Regions from separate parts of the Siminovitchia jepli genome, predicted to be linked through region 2. Evidence: riboswitches for the same ligand, from Rfam matches in the RefSeq annotation. Region 2 holds a riboswitch; the other holds the start of a gene.
The links. A riboswitch is a leader RNA that binds a small molecule or an ion and turns the genes downstream of it on or off. The one in region 2 is predicted to bind cyclic di-GMP.
Positions count from the first base shown of each region.

Region 1: linked by a shared signal. The riboswitch ahead of AB1L08_RS20235 (sensor domain-containing protein) and the one ahead of AB1L08_RS03315 (diguanylate cyclase) in region 2 are both predicted to bind cyclic di-GMP.

Region 1 is NZ_JBFEGN010000111.1:4,645-9,050, reverse strand. It holds gene AB1L08_RS20235 (sensor domain-containing protein) at 92-1,741, opposite strand; cyclic di-GMP riboswitch class I at 2,105-2,186, opposite strand; gene uvrB (excinuclease ABC subunit UvrB) at 2,476-4,406, shown strand, end outside.
Region 2 is NZ_JBFEGN010000003.1:94,611-99,016, forward strand. It holds gene spoIIIAB (stage III sporulation protein SpoIIIAB) at 1-163, opposite strand, end outside; gene spoIIIAA (stage III sporulation protein AA) at 156-1,070, opposite strand; gene AB1L08_RS03315 (diguanylate cyclase) at 1,522-2,601, opposite strand; cyclic di-GMP riboswitch class II at 2,715-2,799, opposite strand; gene AB1L08_RS03320 (hypothetical protein) at 3,178-3,393, shown strand; gene AB1L08_RS03325 (shikimate kinase) at 3,512-4,069, shown strand; gene aroD (type I 3-dehydroquinate dehydratase) at 4,151-4,406, opposite strand, start outside.

The DNA of each region.
Region 1 (4,406 bases), on a different contig from region 2:
ATAAATTGGCATGTCGCCAATTTAATCAAATCCAACCTCCCACCTCTCACCTCTAAGAAAGAACGCGTCAGCGTTTTTTCTTAAACATGGATTACAGCAATCTTGGCGCCATGTTCTTGTCGTGTATGATAGCATTTTCCTTCAGAAACATGTTGGCGATTTCTTTGCCGGCGATTGCCCGGCTGAACAGAAAGCCTTGGACCTCATTGCAGCCGTATTTTTTTAACAGTTGATACTGGGCACTTGTTTCCACCCCTTCTGCGATCACTTTTTTTCGCAGCCCTTTCGACAACTCAATGATGAACTTAACGATCATCGCATCTTCAGCACTGTGAACGATGTTATGTATAAAAGATCTGTCAATTTTAATCGTATGAAACGGATACTTTTTTAAGTAGTGTATGGATGAAAAGCCAGTCCCATAATCGTCCAAAGCAATGCTGATCCCCATCTCCGCCAGTTTTGCCAGTTGGCTTCTTATGAGTTCGCTCGATTGTAACAAGGAACTTTCTGTCAACTCCACCTCAATGGATGACGGATTTACAGAATACTCCTCCAAGTAATGCGAAATCCTGTCGATCAGGTCATTTTTCAAAAAGCTTTTTGCAGACAAGTTAATGGAAATTTTTTTAAAAGGGACCTGCTCTTTTTTCCATTGCCGGATTTGTCGGCAAACCGTGCGAATAACAAAATCATCAATGAGCTGAATGATTTTCCCATTTTCCTCGGCTGCCGGAATAAACTCTGCGGGAGACACATTCCCTTTAACGGGATGTTCCCAACGGATGAGTGCCTCTGCTCCAATTGCCATTTGTGTATGGATGTCAATTTTTGGCTGGTATTCCACATAAAGCTCCCCATGCTGTATGGCTTTTAGCAAGTCGGCTTCCAACTCAAATTTTTTCAGCGATTCCGTTTTCATCTCGGGCAAATAAAATTGGAAGTTTCCGTTTCCCAGTTCTTTGGCCTGTTTCAATGCGATGCGCGCTTTTTTAAACAATGTATTGAAATCTTTTCCGTCATAAGGAAACACGCTTCCCCCGATCGTTGCCGTAAAGTGAATGTCATGATGGTTTATGTTGAAGGGAGTTTCAATATGATTGATCAGTTTTTTAGCTTCGGAAATGTAATGGTTGGGAGCGACCGGACGCTTTAGGAGAATGCCAAGGGTATTTTCTTCAATCCGGAAAACGATATCGTCGTCGTCATACAAACCGGTAATATGTGAAACGATTGATTTGGCCACTTTTTCCCCTGTTTCAAGTCCGTATACGTCCATCACGTGGTCCAATTCATCAATATTTACATATAAAAAAGCAAAGGTGTCTTGTTGATTTACCCGTGAAAGCCGCTGATTTATATATTTTTTGGCGTAATAATACCCCTGGATGCCAGTCAAATAATCAAACTGCTGATATTTATTCGGTTTGATGATGACGACAATTCCCGATAGACCATCATCAAGGGTTAACGGGATAAATGTAAGTTCAATGTTCAACAGTTGATTGTCCTGTCCATAGACCGACGCCTCACCCAATTGGACAGATCGGCCAAAGGCATCATCCATGTTGAAATATGAAAAAATATGATGAAATTTTTTTTGGGCATCCGGATTTTCGATGTCTGGAATATTTAACAGCTCATGCCCTTTTTGATTGCAAAATATGATGCTGCCTTCATTGTCGAATAGACAAATTGCATTTTCCGAATGCTGGAACGCAACAGTAAAAATTTCTTTCAAGTTTATGGGCTGCCTTCGTATTTGCCGCCTTTTCCTATTCAATAACCTCATAATAAAGTTCAATTTTGCCCCTTCTTTCAATACTACGAAACATATTGGACCTTTTTGCAGCATACTAAGGTGCAATGAGTGTGTATGATCCATCGTTTGTTTTTCGGGTTTTATCGTCGGCTGCGCTTAGGCCCTATTTTCCCGCATTGCGAATCATTTGCTTTTTCTTTATATAAATGGAAATCGACAAACGGCTTTATCGTCGTGTCACCCCCAAATAAAAAAATCCACCAGATAAAAAAGGCGGATTTTTGTTGTATGGAAAAGTGGACGAAATGATGCGGTAATTCGCCATTTCCATATCCAACCTTTTTCGGTAACCCGGCTGCCATAGCTTTCCCGTAGGCCCGTGGCTTTGCGTCCCTGATTTTCATCAAGTTTGCCATTATCGAAAGGTACTTATAGATGTATCCATATTTTAACATCCAATTTTTTTATTTACAACGAAAATTGCCGAAATTTATGATAAATAGTCGAAAATCACATTGTTTGTGTGTCCCTGGGCACTTTAAAAAGGCTGAACAGCATTCGAATCGAAAATACGTTCGCTTAAACTGGTGATGAAACCATGTTTTGTGTTAAAATGATTGTATGTGATTTTTACAAATTACCTTTCCGAATGTTTGTTTTAACAGTCGGAAGATCAATATAAATATATGGGAAATAATGGGAGGCTGCCGGCTTTGATCAACCAGTTTGCAATAGTATCAAAGTATAAGCCGGCCGGCGATCAGCCAAAAGCGATCGAACAGCTTGTTGAGGGAATCCGTTCCGGAAAAAAATATCAGACGCTTTTGGGCGCAACGGGGACGGGAAAAACGTTTACGGTGTCGAACGTCATTCAAGAAGTCAACAAACCGACGCTCGTCATTGCCCACAACAAGACGCTTGCCGGCCAGCTTTACAGTGAGTTTAAAGAGTTTTTTCCGAACAATGCCGTTGAATATTTTGTCAGTTTCTATGATTATTATCAACCTGAAGCTTACGTTCCCCAGACAGATACATTTATTGAAAAAGACTCTAGTGTCAATGACGAGATCAACAGGCTCAGGCACTCGGCAACGTCCGCATTGTTCGAGCGCAGAGATGTCATCATCATCGCCAGTGTTTCCTGCATTTACGGACTCGGTTCCCCGACAGAATACCGTGAGCACGTGCTTTCTCTCCGGACAGGCATGGAAATTGAAAGAAACCAGCTCCTTCGCAGGCTGGTGGATCTTCAATACGCCCGCAATGATATCGAATTTACGAATGGAACCTTTCGGGTCCGCGGGGATGTCGTGGAGATTTTCCCGGTTGCGCGGGAGGAGCAATGCATCCGGGTGGAATTTTTCGGGGATGAGATCGACCGGATTCGGGTGGTCGATGCCCTCACGGGGGAAATAGTGGGCGACCGCGAACATGCCGCCATTTTTCCAGCTTCCCACTATGTGACAGGGGACGAGAAATTGAGAATCGCCATTAAAAATATTGAGGAGGAACTGGAAGAACGTTTGGCTGAATTGCGTGCGGAGGATAAATTGCTTGAAGCCCAGCGTCTCGAGCAAAGAACCCGGTACGATTTGGAAATGATGCGGGAAATGGGCTTTTGCTCAGGGATTGAAAACTATTCCCGCCATTTGACGCTCAGGCCGCCGGGCGCAACACCGTACACTTTGCTGGACTATTTTCCGGATGACTTCCAAATAGTCATTGATGAATCACACGTTACGCTTCCGCAAATCCGCGGCATGTATAACGGGGACCAGGCCAGGAAACAGGTGCTCGTTGACCACGGTTTCCGGCTCCCGTCTGCGCTTGATAACCGGCCGCTCAAATTTGAAGAATTTGAGCAGTACATTAAACAGGCAATTTTTGTATCAGCCACGCCGGGCCCTTATGAGCTGGAAAAAACACCAAAAATGGTGGAGCAAATTATCCGTCCGACCGGACTGTTGGATCCAACGATCGATGTCCGGCCAATTGAGGGCCAAATCGATGATTTGCTTGGTGAAATCAATGACCGGGCGGCAAAAAATGAGCGGGTCCTCGTGACGACACTGACGAAAAAAATGGCCGAAGACTTGACGGATTATTTGAAGGAAGTCGGGGTAAAAGTACAGTATTTACATTCGGAAATTAAAACGCTTGAGCGGATTGAAATTATAAGGGATTTGCGTGTCGGCAAATTTGATGTCCTTGTGGGCATCAACTTGCTCCGGGAGGGGCTTGACATTCCGGAAGTTTCGCTTGTAGCCATCCTTGATGCGGATAAGGAAGGGTTCCTCCGTTCCGAACGCTCGCTGATCCAAACGATGGGCCGGGCGGCACGGAATGCGAACGGCCATGTGATCATGTATGCCGACAATATGACGGAATCGATGGAAAAAGCGATTTCCGAAACAAAACGGAGACGCGCGATCCAGGAAGAGTACAATCGAAAACATGGTATTACCCCCGCTACGATACAAAAAGATATTCGCGATGTCATTCGTGCGACGATTGCCGCTGAAGATCCCGAGCAATACGAATATCAGGCAGTACGGAAAACACAATCGACAAAGGAAAAAGAAAAACTGATTGCTTCAATGGAAAAAGAAATGAAAGAAGCCGCCAAAGCGCTTGATTTTGAAAG
Region 2 (4,406 bases):
CCAAAAGGGGCGTATGATTGTACATGATCTCCGCATCAAGGGCCTGCAAAGATTCCCGGACTATCCGGAGCTGCTTCGTTCGCCTGATGAAATGATTGGAAGCTTCCATTCCCGCCCAAGTTGTTGCACATATAATGAGTACTGCCCCAATCAGTTTAAACATGGATTCCCACTGCCTGTCCGTCCATGTTTCTGATCGAATAAACCGTGCCGGGCTCGCCCTTGGAAGACAATTCAAGAAAGCGTTCAAATACTTGCTGATCAATAATTTCTTTTAAAAGGGGTCTTTTTTTAATATCTTCCAGGCTTTTGCCGTGCGTCGTCATCATCAGGGTGATGCCGGCATTTACCGCCTCCATGATGGCCGTTTTATCCTCCTGTCTGCCAATTTCATCCACGATCAGTACGTCGGGACTGAGCGATCGAATCATCATCATCATTCCTTCAGCTTTTGGACAAGCATCCAATACATCAATCCGGGGACCGAACTGAAGCTGGGGCACTCCCTGTAAACATCCGGCAATTTCTGACCTTTCATCCACGACCCCTGCCTTCATCGCCTGAATCCCCTTTTCAGGGCAGCCCCCGGATACTATCCGCGCAATATCCCTCAGCAATGTGGTTTTTCCCGATTGCGGAGGCCCGATGATCATTGTATGCTTCCAATTTCCATCAAATAAAAAAGGGAGAAATGGATTTGCGGATCCGATTTTTTCCCGCGCTATCCGAATGTTAAAGGAAGACAGGTGTCTCAGGGCTTTGACATTCCCGTTTTCCAAAAGGGTTTTCCCTGCAAGCCCGATGCGATGTCCGCCTTCGATAGTGACATACCCTCTTTTGAGCTCTTCATCCAATGTATAAAAAGAGTGATTGGCCAGTTTGCTGATCAGTAATTCTGCATCACTCTTGGTAAATAAGTATGGGAGAAAATGAGGGAGTCCCCTGGATGAAATTTCTACTGGCCGATTCACTCTTAACCGGATTTCTTCCGTCTCTTCCACAATATTTTCGGAAAGCCCTTGTACCAGTTCTTTCACCTTGGCCGGCAAAATATGAAATACCGCATCCATCCCAATCCTCCTTCTCCACCTTTCGCTACTAAAATATGTATTCGGTCAAGCAGTGAATAGAACAAAGGACAAAAATTAAACAGGCAAAAAAGCTCCCGTTTTTTTTAGCGGGAGCTTGGATGAAACTATGAACATTTTTCCTTTTTCCTGAAATCGGCAAACCTGACGGGGATAACGTTCAAAGTACTCCTTCGCCGATGGCAGACAGCAGCGGGCAAATTCTCCATAACCGAGCTCTTTGACACGTTCTGTATGCAGCAATTCGATTGAACACGGGATCTCGGGGGATTATTTATCCCCCACTGATAAGAAGTGGAATAAAGCCAAGACCGAATCGTCTTGTTGCTTCGGCTGGCACTGGTACATCCTGTCGGCCCGAACTAATCGTCATCTCCCACCCAGCCTCTCCTGTTTGCTATAGGTTTGAGGTGGGAGGGTTATTGACTGCAGGTTAAAGCGGGAGCAATTTACCAGGCCCTATCAACTGGTCCCGGCCTTTTTTCTTTGCCAAGTATAAATTAGTATCTGCCTCATGAATGACATCTTGTAACCGAGAACCATCTTCCAACTTGGCTAACCCAATTGACACTGTAACAGTGAGGGAAAGTTCATCATTTATTTGAAATGCAGCAGCACGGATTTCATCTTGAATTTTTTCAAGTGTTTTGATCACTTGGTCGGTGCTGATAGATTTTTGATAAAAGATAAATTCTTCACCGCCATATCTCGCAACCTTTACATTTTCACATTCGTACTTTTTAAATATGGATGCAATCTTTATCAAAATACTGTCTCCGGCCAAATGTCCATATGTATCATTTAACTGTTTGAAATGATCAATATCCATCATGGCAATATAGTGATTTATGTTTGCTTCATTCATTTTCTCTTCAACTATTTCGATAAACCGGCTTCTATTTAGCAGTTTTGTAAGAGGATCATGACTGGAGAGAAATTCCAATTGATTTTTTAAAGCCTCACTTTTATAGGCCAGTAAAATAAATGTATAATAGATGAAAGCCACTCCAATAAATGACATGTACCGTATTAAAAAAATATTTTTAAATACCTCCATTCCATTTGGGAGGATAAATATGATGGGAAAATCAGAAATAAACCAACATCCCGTTACGATCAGGAACTTTTTTACATTGACGTTTTGGACTTTATTTGAATTGTAAAATGCCAAAGCAAATAAGGTTGGGATGATCATCCCAAATATAATGCCAGGGACCGCACCATTTCCTCCCATGAATAAACGCCAAATGGAAACAATGATCAGGATGGGAAGCGTTGCCTTCCAACCTCTAAACAGGGCCAAAAATATAAGTGGAATCAACCTTAAATCGAATCTGTATTCCCCAAATTGAATCGGCAAATAAAACATCGTAATGATTACCCCTGAAAAAAGTAACACGATACAAATGAATACCAAGCTTTTCGATAAGCACTTTCGATAATTCATTAATGTGCTCATCAGTAAATGACCCAATAAAATAATGGCAAGATTGGATAAAATCGATTGAAACATAATCGCTGCTCCTTGCTGAAAGCTCCGTTATCAGCTTAGCATCAAAATATTTTGACATCTAAATTTTAAAAATTTTAACACCGGGGAAAACACGGCAAAAATACCGACCTCCAAAAAAAGCAGGTCGGTTGCACTACTTGCTCCCAGACAATCAAGTGCCCACATAAGGATTGTCTTTTCATGGCATCCATGTTCATTTAAATGAGGTTAATAAAAACTTATGCCGCTGCACTTATATCAAACTTATTCTATACTTTTTTCCCATTCTTGTCCATCACAAAAAAATAATGGCGGGGCCCCGATGCAGCCAGAGCCCAAAATTCGTTCTCCAAAAGGATGTTTCGTTATTATTATCAAATCTTTGATCAGTATGACCGGGACGTGATTGCCAGCGCATTGTTGACAGATGCTTCCGGCTATTTCCGGCCGAATATGTATCAACGCTCCTCATTTGGTACATTCTGTTTTGGCCGGCAAATATGCCAATGAAGCCAAACATGAAACAGAAATCATATCAGAGGAGGCGAAGGAATTGCTCTATCTCGATCGTAACAACTTGCCATTGAGTTGGTCCGAATGGGAAAAATAATAAGGGAGGAGGGCGTAGAAAAAGGCATAGAAAAAAACAACGGGAGATTGCCAAAAAACGTTGCAGGAAGGCTATTCAATGAAAGAGATTGTGAAAATGACAGCGCTTTCGGAAGCGGAAGTTCAGAAATTATAATACATTTTATAAGAAATAGACCGTTTATCAGGAATATGACGTCCAAGGAAATACATGGTGTTTTATAATGGAAAATGACATCAAAGAAGTAAGTTTCATTAACAAGTGGGTATAGGGAGTTTACGTTTTTTCCATGCTATAATATACTTTAATACATATTATAAACAACGCGGGAAAGAGTGTTCTATGTTGATAACAAGAGAAACCCCGTTAAGGGAGAAAAGCATTGTACTGATAGGCTTTATGGGTGTAGGAAAAACTACTGTCGGGGAAATGGTTGCCAAAAAGCTGTATCGCAGTTTTATTGACATCGATCAAGTCATCGAACGGGACTTTGGCCTGCCAACGACAGAAATTTTCAAAAAGTATGGCGAAGAAAAATTTCGGGAATATGAAAAAAATACCGTTGTTTCTTATTGCCGACAAAGATTAAAAGTTATTTCGCTTGGCGGCGGCGCTTTTATGAATGATGAGGTCAGGAAGGCCTGCCTTACAAATTGCATTGTTTTTTATCTAGATGTTGCTTGGGAAGAATGGAAAAAGAGGTTAAACATTTTAATTGACAGTCGGCCTGTTTTACAGGACCGCAGCATAGATGATATTCAAAAGCTCTTTTATGAGCGCCAAGGATTATATGCAGTCAATCACTCAAAATTAAGAGTTGACGAAAGATCAGCGGAAGAAGTGGCGGATTATATTGTCGAGTCTTTAAAGTTGTCATGGGAAATTCATGATCCCCAATGAGAATGAAAATGAAGCAGGTGGAAAATAGTATCGTTTTTTCCACCTGCTTTTGTATTTATTTACTCATAATGTAAAAGATGCTTATTTATACCCCATCGTTTTTTTTAACATTTTCAGCATTTGTTGCAATTCCTCAATTGGGATCTGACCAGGTGCAGAATTTTTGACTCCAAAACCAAAAGTAACAACTGATCCATATAACCATCCGATCATTCTGCTAAGAGCCCCCAGGCTCCCCATTGACATGGTAATGATAGGTATATTCATGGCTTCGTCGGCCTTTTTGGTAACTTGCAACAGTCTGAATACATCATCTTTATTCGTGGGCATAACTGCA